Regions from separate parts of the Komagataeibacter sucrofermentans DSM 15973 genome, predicted to be linked through region 1. Evidence: riboswitches for the same ligand, from Rfam matches in the RefSeq annotation. Region 1 holds a riboswitch; the other holds the start of a gene.
The links. Region 1 has a riboswitch for thiamine pyrophosphate ahead of thiC (phosphomethylpyrimidine synthase ThiC). Riboswitches for the same ligand answer to the same signal wherever they lie in the genome.
Positions count from the first base shown of each region.

Region 1 (4,414 bases):
CCCATGCCGCGCCACCACGCAGATGCGCGCGATATCCTGCGCCGGGTCAGGCTGCACGATGCCATCCACAACAGGCAGGTCGGCATGCAGGAAGGGTGTGATGATCTGGCCGGGCAGCAGGCCGATCACGGGGCGCTGCGTGCCGCTGCCCTTTATTTCCATATCCGCCGCACTGACCGGAGCAGGCAGGCTGATGCTCTCCAGCCCCACGGGGGCAATGATCTCACGGGCTGCAAACAGCGCATCATCCACCAGGCGGCCCGCGCTGATCACGTCCGACACGCGGCATTCCCGCAGGTCATCAAGCAGCACGATGTCGGCACGCTTGCCGGGTGCGATCATGCCACGATCACGCAGGCCAAAGGCATTGGCGGCACTCAGCGATGCGCTGCGATAGGCGGCCAGCGGCTCGACACCCAGCGAGATGGCCAGGCGGATCAGGTAGTCCAGATGGCCTTCATGGGCGATTTCCAGCGGGTTGCGGTCATCGGTGCAAAAGGCGAAGAACGGCGACGTGACCGGGTTGAGCAGCGGCACCAGTGCGCGCAGATCCTTGCACACCGAACCTTCGCGGATCAGCACCATCATGCCCTTGCGCACTTTCTCCAGCGCTTCTTCCGCCGTGGTCGCCTCATGGTCGGTGGTGATGCCGGCACTCAGGTAGCCATTGAGCTTGCGCCCGCGCAGCAGCGGGGCATGACCGTCGATATGGCCACCGGCAAAGGCTTCGAGCTTTTCCATGCATCCGGGGTCGCCATTCAGCACGCCGGGAATGTTCATGAACTCGGCCAGGCCAATCACCTTGGGGTGGTCACGATAGGCCAGCAGATCAGCAGCGCCGAGCGTCGCCCCCGAGGTTTCAAGATGGGTGGAGGGCACGCAGCTTGAAAGGTTGACGCGCAGGTCCATGACCGTGCGCATGGCGGCTTGGGTAAAGTAATCCAGCGCCGGGCGGCCGAGCACGTTGGCCATCTCGTGCGGGTCGCATATGGCGGTGGTCACGCCATGGGGCAGCACGCAGCGATCGAACTCGAAGGGCGTGATGAGCGAGGATTCGACATGCAGGTGCGTGTCGATGAAGCCAGGCACGGCAATGCGGCCACGGCCCTCGATCACGTTCGCGCCTTCATAGTGGTCGAGCGTGCCGACAATGGTGTCGCCACAGATGGCGATGTCGGTTGGCAGCATCTCCCCCGTCACCAGATCGAACAGGCGCACATTACGGATAACGGTATCAGCCACCATGCGCCCGCTACCCTGTGCAATCCGGTTGGAAATCGTGTTTGCCGCCATTCTGTCCCGCTTCCCCATAAAATGATGTTCGCTGCCACTTTATCACAACCGGGCGTCTGGCAAATCGGCACACGAATTCTTTTTAAGACACACCCCCTGAGCCCCCGCCTGCATGATTGACAAGGCAGACGGGATTGATGATCCTGAGCAGACCAAGGGGAGTCCCGGCAAGGGGCTGAGAGACCGCTGGCATGGGCAACCATGCGCGCGGAGACCCTTCCGGGCGCATTGTGCGTTCCGGGGAACCTGATCCGGCTCATACCGGCGGAGGGACTGGTGCGGACAATCGGCAACACGCCGCCTGCCCCCGGCACGCGGCCGCCCGCCTGAGGTGGGGCATCCCCGATTTTCTCTCCACCCCCCCTGTCGGAGAGAGGATGCGAGGAGCATTGCCATGACGAACGTCGCTTCGCCTTCATCTCCCGACCATGTCACCACCGGCCCCATCATGGGGTCCGTCAAGGTCTGGTCATCGCCCGAGGGGCATGCGGATATCCGCGTGCCGTTCCGTGAAATAGCACTCGAACCCAGCGCCAACGAGCCGCCGGTGCGCGTGTATGACACCTCCGGCCCCTATACCGACACCAACGCCCATATCGACGTGCGCCAGGGGCTTAAACCCGTCCGCGCGCCATGGATCGTAGCCCGTGGCCTGCCCGCAGTCAGGCCGCGCGCCGTGCGACCGGAAGATAACGGCTTTGCCAAAGGCGAGAATCTTGTCCCCGCCTGCCCCGCGCCGCATGTGGTGCATGAAGGGCGCGCTGGCCAGATGGTCACGCAATACGAGTTCGCGCGCGCGGGCATCATCACGCAGGAGATGATCTACGCCGCCCACCGCGAGAACCTTGGCCGCGCCACCATGGTCGAGGGTGCCGAAGAGCGCCGCGCCGATGGCGAGGATTTTGGCGCTGACATTCCCGCCTTCGTCACCCCTGAATTCGTGCGCTCCGAGATTGCCGCAGGCCGCGCCATCCTGCCCGCCAACATCAACCACCCCGAGCTTGAGCCGATGGTGATCGGGCGCAACTTTCTGGTGAAAGTCAACGCCAATATCGGCAATTCCGCCGTGACCTCATCCGTGGCGGAGGAAGTGGAGAAGATGGTCTGGTCCATCCGCTGGGGCGCGGATACGGTCATGGATCTTTCCACGGGCCGCAACATCCACAACATCCGCGACTGGATCCTGCGCAACGCGCCGGTGCCCATCGGCACGGTGCCGCTCTATCAGGCGCTGGAAAAAGTGGGCGGCGTGCCCGAGGACCTGACATGGGAGATCTTCTGCGACACGCTGATCGAGCAGGCCGAGCAGGGCGTGGACTACTTCACCATCCACGCAGGCGTGCGGCTGCAGCACGTGCCGCTGACCGTCAACCGCGTGACCGGCATCGTCTCGCGCGGCGGGTCGATCATGGCGGGGTGGTGCCTGCACCATCACCGCGAGAGCTTCCTGTACGAGCATTTCGAGGAAATCTGCGACATCATGCGCCGTTATGATGTTTCGTTCTCGCTAGGCGACGGCCTGCGCCCCGGCTCGATTGCCGATGCGAATGACGCCGCCCAGTTTGCCGAACTCAAAACGCTGGGCGAACTGACCAAGATCGCCTGGGCCAAAGGCTGCCAGGTCATGATCGAGGGGCCGGGCCACGTGCCCATGCACAAGATCAAGGTCAACGTGGAAAAGCAGCTGCGCGAATGTGGCGAGGCCCCGTTCTACACGCTCGGCCCGCTCACCACCGACATCGCGCCGGGTTACGACCACATTACATCAGGCATTGGCGCTGCCATGATCGGGTGGTTCGGCACCGCCATGCTGTGTTACGTCACGCCAAAGGAACATCTCGGCCTGCCCGACCGCAATGACGTGAAGGTGGGCGTGGTGACCTACCGCATCGCCGCCCACGCCGCCGATCTGGCCAAGGGGCACCCGGCAGCGCAGATCCGCGATAACGCGATCAGCCGCGCGCGATTCGACTTCCGCTGGAACGACCAGTTCAAGCTCTCGCTCGACCCGGATACGGCGTGTTCGTACCATGACGAGACGCTACCGCGCGAGGCGCACAAGAACGCGCATTTCTGCTCCATGTGCGGCCCCAAATTCTGCTCCATGCGCATCAGCCACGACCTCAAGGCCAATGCCGAGCGCATCGCCGGGCTGGAACAGAAAAAGGAAGAGTTCCGCAGCAACGGCAACCGGCTCTATGTGCCGGTGGAAGAGACCGCGACACCTGCGGAATAAGACAGACGTTTCCGGATGCCGCCTTTTTTCAGAAAGGCGGCGTTCTTCTGAAGCTTTTATCATCCTGCCTCAGTGGGAGGCCGCCACCGCCTCCCGCTGCACGGCCACCGCCGCACCGCCATCCTTGCGGATCATGAGGAAACGCCCGGACCACGACCCTTCAATCCGCCACATTCCCTCGATTTCGGTGCTGTCGGCATTCAGCCTGCCCGCATACAGCACGACATGCCGCCGGGGCCGCCTTCATAGGTTTTGGTAAAACGCACCTCGGCTGCGTGGCGCACGCCGCGCACAGTCGAGACAAAGCAGCCCGCCCCGGCCTGACCCGATGCCGGGCGCTCCGTTACCGTGCCCCCAATGGTGCCACCGGTTTCGAACAGGGAGGCGGAGAAAAACTCCGGCGGCAACGTGCGCGGGTAGCTGAACTGACCATCCCACTGCCCCGTCACATCAAACCTGTTTTCAGCCATGACGATCTCCCTGCCCCCGCACTGCCTGCCATAAAATAAAGCGGGCCATGCCTTACAGCATGACCCGCCCTTTTTCCATTTCCCTGCCGTGCGGGAGGAAAATCAGATCACCTTTTCCACCCAGCCATGGGTGTCGGGCGCTGTGCCGCGCTGGATGCCGATCAGGGCATTGCGCAGCTTTGCGGTGACCGGGCCAATGCCCGCGCCATCGCCAATCACCGCCTCACCCTTATGGCCGCGGAAGCGCCCGATGGGCGAGACCACCGCCGCCGTGCCGCAGGCGAACACTTCCTTCAGGCGGCCTGAGGCGGCATCAGCGTAAAGCTGGTCGATGGCGTAAGGCTCCTCGCGCACGGTCAGGCCCATCTCACGCGCAAGGGTGAGTAGCGAATCGCGGGTGATGCCACGCAGGATG
Region 1 is NZ_CP137157.1:2,733,577-2,737,990, forward strand. Features, by position in the region: gene ade (adenine deaminase) at 1-1,293, opposite strand, end outside; TPP riboswitch at 1,439-1,584, shown strand; gene thiC (phosphomethylpyrimidine synthase ThiC) at 1,688-3,529, shown strand; gene R5N89_RS12925 (hypothetical protein) at 3,599-3,751, opposite strand; gene R5N89_RS12930 (hypothetical protein) at 3,730-3,999, opposite strand; gene R5N89_RS12935 (branched-chain amino acid aminotransferase) at 4,102-4,414, opposite strand, start outside.

Region 2 (4,414 bases), 220 kb from region 1:
AGAAGAACGCCATCCTGATCGTGGATTTCGCGCTGCATGCCGAACGCGACCGGGGCATGGACCCCGCCCCCGCCATACGCGAGGCGTGCATCCAACGCTTCCGCCCCATTCTCATGACCTCGCTTGCCGCAGCCCTTGGCGCCGTGCCGCTGATAACCAATAGCGGCTACGGCATGGAAATGCGCCGCCCGCTGGGCATTACGGTGGTGGGCGGGCTGATGATGAGCCAGTTGCTCACGCTCTACACCACGCCGGTCATCTATCTTTACATGGAGCGCATCCGTGTCGGTACGCGGCGACTTGGCCAGCGACTGCGCGCGCGGATGCGGCGATAAACGTTTGTTTAAAAATCAAAAGTTTCTGGGTGCCGCCTTTTTTCAAAAAGGCTGCGTTCTTTCAAAGCTTTTTGAAAAAAGCTTCACCAAAAACTTTTTCCTGATTGCAGGTCATTCCTGAGATGGCATTTCAGGCCGCCAAAAAAAATTTTCCCAAAGCGAAAAAAGGGGCTTGCGGGGTGCAAGCACCTCGGCTAGAAACCGCCTCACAGCGCACCCGTAGCTCAACTGGATAGAGCACCAGACTACGAATCTGGGGGTTAGAGGTTCGAGTCCTTTCGGGTGCGCCACTTTCCTTAAAAATCCGATCTGACATGATTAGACTGTTCCGGCAGCCTGCATTTTGTCGTGGCAGGGCGCGTTATTACGCCTCTCCTTCATGCAACTTCACCCGCCGCGCGCGGTTCTACGGCGTGGCGCAGGGCAGGTCATGCCTGCGCTCTGGCATGAAGCATGAAGGATGAAGGCAATGGGCTACCGTTCAGTCATGATGGGCGCACTCACCGGTCTTGGCCTGATGAGTGGCCTGCCTGTAGCCATGGCGCAGAATCCCGCCATGCTCAGCCCGCATGCGATCGTGGCAGCCACACCCGGGGCGCGGCTGGCGGGGTACCTCAATTTCTGCATCGGTAACGGGCTGGCGCAGCATGATGAGGCAACGCCCCTGCTGGTCGCGCTGATTGAAAAGACCAATGCCGTGCCGCCCGATGAAAAAGGCAACATGGATTACGCCTATGGCACGGCGGGCGTGCTGCACCCCGGCACCCCCGAGCGGGCGCGGCTGACGGATCTCGATATATCCCAGCGCCGCGACCTGTGCGCGCAGGCCGTGCAGAAAGCCGGCATGGGCGCGTAATGACCCGCGGGCCGTAAAATCATGCGGCCTGCCTGCCACCTGATGAAAAAGAGAGCGTGCCCGCCCCCCGCCGGGCTGCTACACTCTGGGCTGATATTTCCGTCGTCTGATTCAGGAACCAAGAATGAGCGGGCCCAGCCTCCCCGAACATAGCCCTCCCCCTGCGCAGCCTGCATCGGGTGGCGTCCTTTCATGGATTGACCGCAGGCTTCCCGTCATCAGCGGGTTTCGCAAGGAATATATCGATTTCCTCATGCCTGCGAACCTCAACGCGCTGTGGAATTTCGGGGCGATCCTGACTGCCGTGCTGGTGCTCATGCTGGCTACCGGCATCTTTCTGGCCATGAACTACACGCCCACGGCCAGCGGGGCATTCGCGTCGGTCGAGATGATCGAGCGCCAGCTGCCCGGCGGGTGGATGCTGCGCGCGATGCATGTGACGGGGGCAAGCCTGTTCATGGCGGCGCTTTACATCCATCTCTTCCGGGGGCTGTATTACGGCTCCTACAAGCAGCCGCGCGAGATTTTGTGGCTCACCGGCCTCGGGCTGCTGCTCATGGTCATGGTCACGGCCTTTGCGGGCTACGTGCTGCCATGGGGGCAGATGTCTTACTGGGGCGCTGACGTGGCGGGCAAGGCGGTGGGCGCCGTGCCGGGCATTGGCGCAACACTTGAACACATCATGGAAGGCAGTGACACGCTGGGCGATATTTTCATCCACCGTTTCTTCGTGCTGCATTTCCTCATGGCGTTCGCGATCGTCGCGGTGGTGGCGCTGCATGTGGCGGCGCTGCATGTCAGCGGGCCGAACAACCCCAGCGGCAGGCCGGTACCCGCGAAGGAGAGCGTACCCTTCCACCCCTATTACACCACCAAGGATCTGACCGGGCTCGTGCTGTTCGCGCTGGTGTTCGTGGCCCTTGCCTTCCTGTGGCCCGACCTGTTGAGCGAGCCGGAAAACTACCGCCCCGCCAACCCCATGCACACGCCTGCCGATATCGAGCCGGAATGGTATTTCCTGCCGTTTTACGGGCTGCTGCAATCCGTGCCCTCCAAATTTGGCGGGCTGCTGGCGGCGGCGGGGTCCATCCTCATCCTGTTCGTGGTGCCGTGGCTTGACCGCTCGCCCATCCGCTCGGCGCGTGAGCGCCCGGCCTGCCGCATTGGCATGGCAGGGCTGGTCATCGCCTTCGTGATGATGGGGCTGGTCGGCCGCCATCATGCCGAAGGGGGCTGGATGATCGCGGGACGGATCGCGGCCCTTTACTACTTCAGCTACTTCCTCGTGCTGCTGCCGCTGTGCGCGCGGCGTGAAATGCGCCCACCCGCCGCCTGAGGGCTGCGCGGTCCTGCATCCGTGACTTGACGCAGGGGCCGCGTGCCCACACTGTGCCGCCTGACCGGGGTGCCCCACATTGGGGGCTGAGATCACACCCGTTGAACCTGATCTGGGTCATGCCAGCGAAGGGAGACAGCACGGCCCCGCCACGAGGCCATGATCCCGCTCCCTGCCTGCCGCGTGTGCCACGTTCATGCCAGCCAAGGGGGCCTTCCGTACCATGCACATCTTCAGGCACGCGCTGGGCATGATGGCCATTGTGGCCTGTACGGTCATGGCCCGGCCCGCTTTGGCAGCAGGGCAACAGGTCACGGTCGTGCTGGACTGGTTTCTCAATGCCGACCATGCCAGCCTTCTGGCCGCGCAGTACAGCGGGGCGTTTGCCCGCCACGGGCTGGATGTCAAACTCATCGCCCCGGCCGATCCCGGCTCGCCCCCGCGCCTCGTGGCGGCGGGGCAGGCTGATCTTGCCGTGTCCTATCAGGCGCAGCTTGGCATGCTGGCCGATCAGAACATTCCGCTGGTGCGCGTGGGCACGCTGATCGATACGCCGCTGAACGTGCTGATTACCGGCGCTGACATTCACGGCCTTGCGGAACTGAAGGGCAGGACCATCGGCATTTCCATGCCGGGCGTGGATGATGCCTCCCTTGACGCCATGCTGCATTCGGCAGGCTTGGGCTTAGGCGATGTCAGGCAGGTGAATGTCAACTTCCAGCTTGAGCAGGCCCTCATCAGCCATGCGGTGGATGGCGTGATCGGTGCGGTGCGCACCTATGAACTGCTTGACCTGCAACAGAAGGGCATCAAGGTTTCCGCCTTCTACCCCGAGGAACACGGGGTGCCGATTTCTGATGAACTGATCTTTCTCGCCGCCCGCGCCCATGGGCATGATGCGTGGATCAAAGCCTTCATGGAGGCGCTGGCCGAGGGCACGAACACACTGATCAACCACCCCGACGCCATTCTGGCCCAGGCCATTCATGACCATCCGGAACTCGACACGCCGCTCAACCGCGCGGCCTGGCAGGCCACGCTGCCACGCCTGTGCAAGCAGCCTGCCCTGCTCAATCGGCCGCGCTACGAGGCTTTTGCCGCCTTTCTGCACGCGCATGGGCTGATGACGCATGACGTTCCGCTCGGGCAGTACGCACTGGACCCGTTCAGTCCCGCCGCTCCCTGATCATAATACAGGTTTCCGGGTGCCGCCTTTTTTCAGAAAGGGGGTATTTTTCGAAGCTTTTTGAAAAAAGCTTCACCAGGAACGTCTTTGTTTTCAGTCGACCTGGTTCTCGAGCATTTCCTGCTTGTGCGGCAGGAAGGTCGTTACGCGCAGGCCATGCCACGCAACGATGCTGTCACCTAAAAACATGGCCAGCGCAATAACCGTGCACACCAGCGCATTGCCAAACATGAGCACCAGCCACCACGCAATGGCGGAATCACGCACGCTGCCCAGAAAAAGCGCAAATGCCGACCCGCAGGCCGAAGCCCCACCCACACCACCAAACAGGATGGCGGCATCAAGCAGCAGGGTGCGGTAATGCAGGTGGGTCAGCCGACGCAGCAGCACGGCGGTGCTTTCACTGCCCTTCTTGTCATCGGCATTTTCCAGCTTGTCGCGCACGCTCTCGATATGGTCGCTGACCCGGGCGAGCCGCGTGTTGAACATGTTGAGCAACGTGCCGATGCCTGACAGCATGAACACCGGCGTCAGCGCCGTCTGGATCAGGTGGGCAACGCCATCAACAGATTCATCAGGCACAAGGCCGGGAAAAGGGGACACGGACAGGCATATCCTTGGCTGCGGGCAACCGTGCGTTTTTTGGGGTTATCCGCAACCCCGTCAAGGGGCAGACTTGTGCTTTCAAGACTGTCTGCAAG
Region 2 is NZ_CP137157.1:1,499-5,912, reverse strand. Features, by position in the region: gene R5N89_RS00045 (efflux RND transporter permease subunit) at 1-335, shown strand, start outside; gene R5N89_RS00040 (hypothetical protein) at 283-456, shown strand; tRNA gene R5N89_RS00035 (tRNA-Arg) at 549-625, shown strand; gene R5N89_RS00030 (hypothetical protein) at 805-1,191, shown strand; gene R5N89_RS00025 (cytochrome b N-terminal domain-containing protein) at 1,316-2,527, shown strand; TPP riboswitch at 2,583-2,678, shown strand; gene R5N89_RS00020 (ABC transporter substrate-binding protein) at 2,778-3,713, shown strand; gene R5N89_RS00015 (DUF2721 domain-containing protein) at 3,807-4,316, opposite strand.
Region 2: linked by a shared signal. The riboswitch ahead of R5N89_RS00020 (ABC transporter substrate-binding protein) and the one ahead of thiC (phosphomethylpyrimidine synthase ThiC) in region 1 are both predicted to bind thiamine pyrophosphate.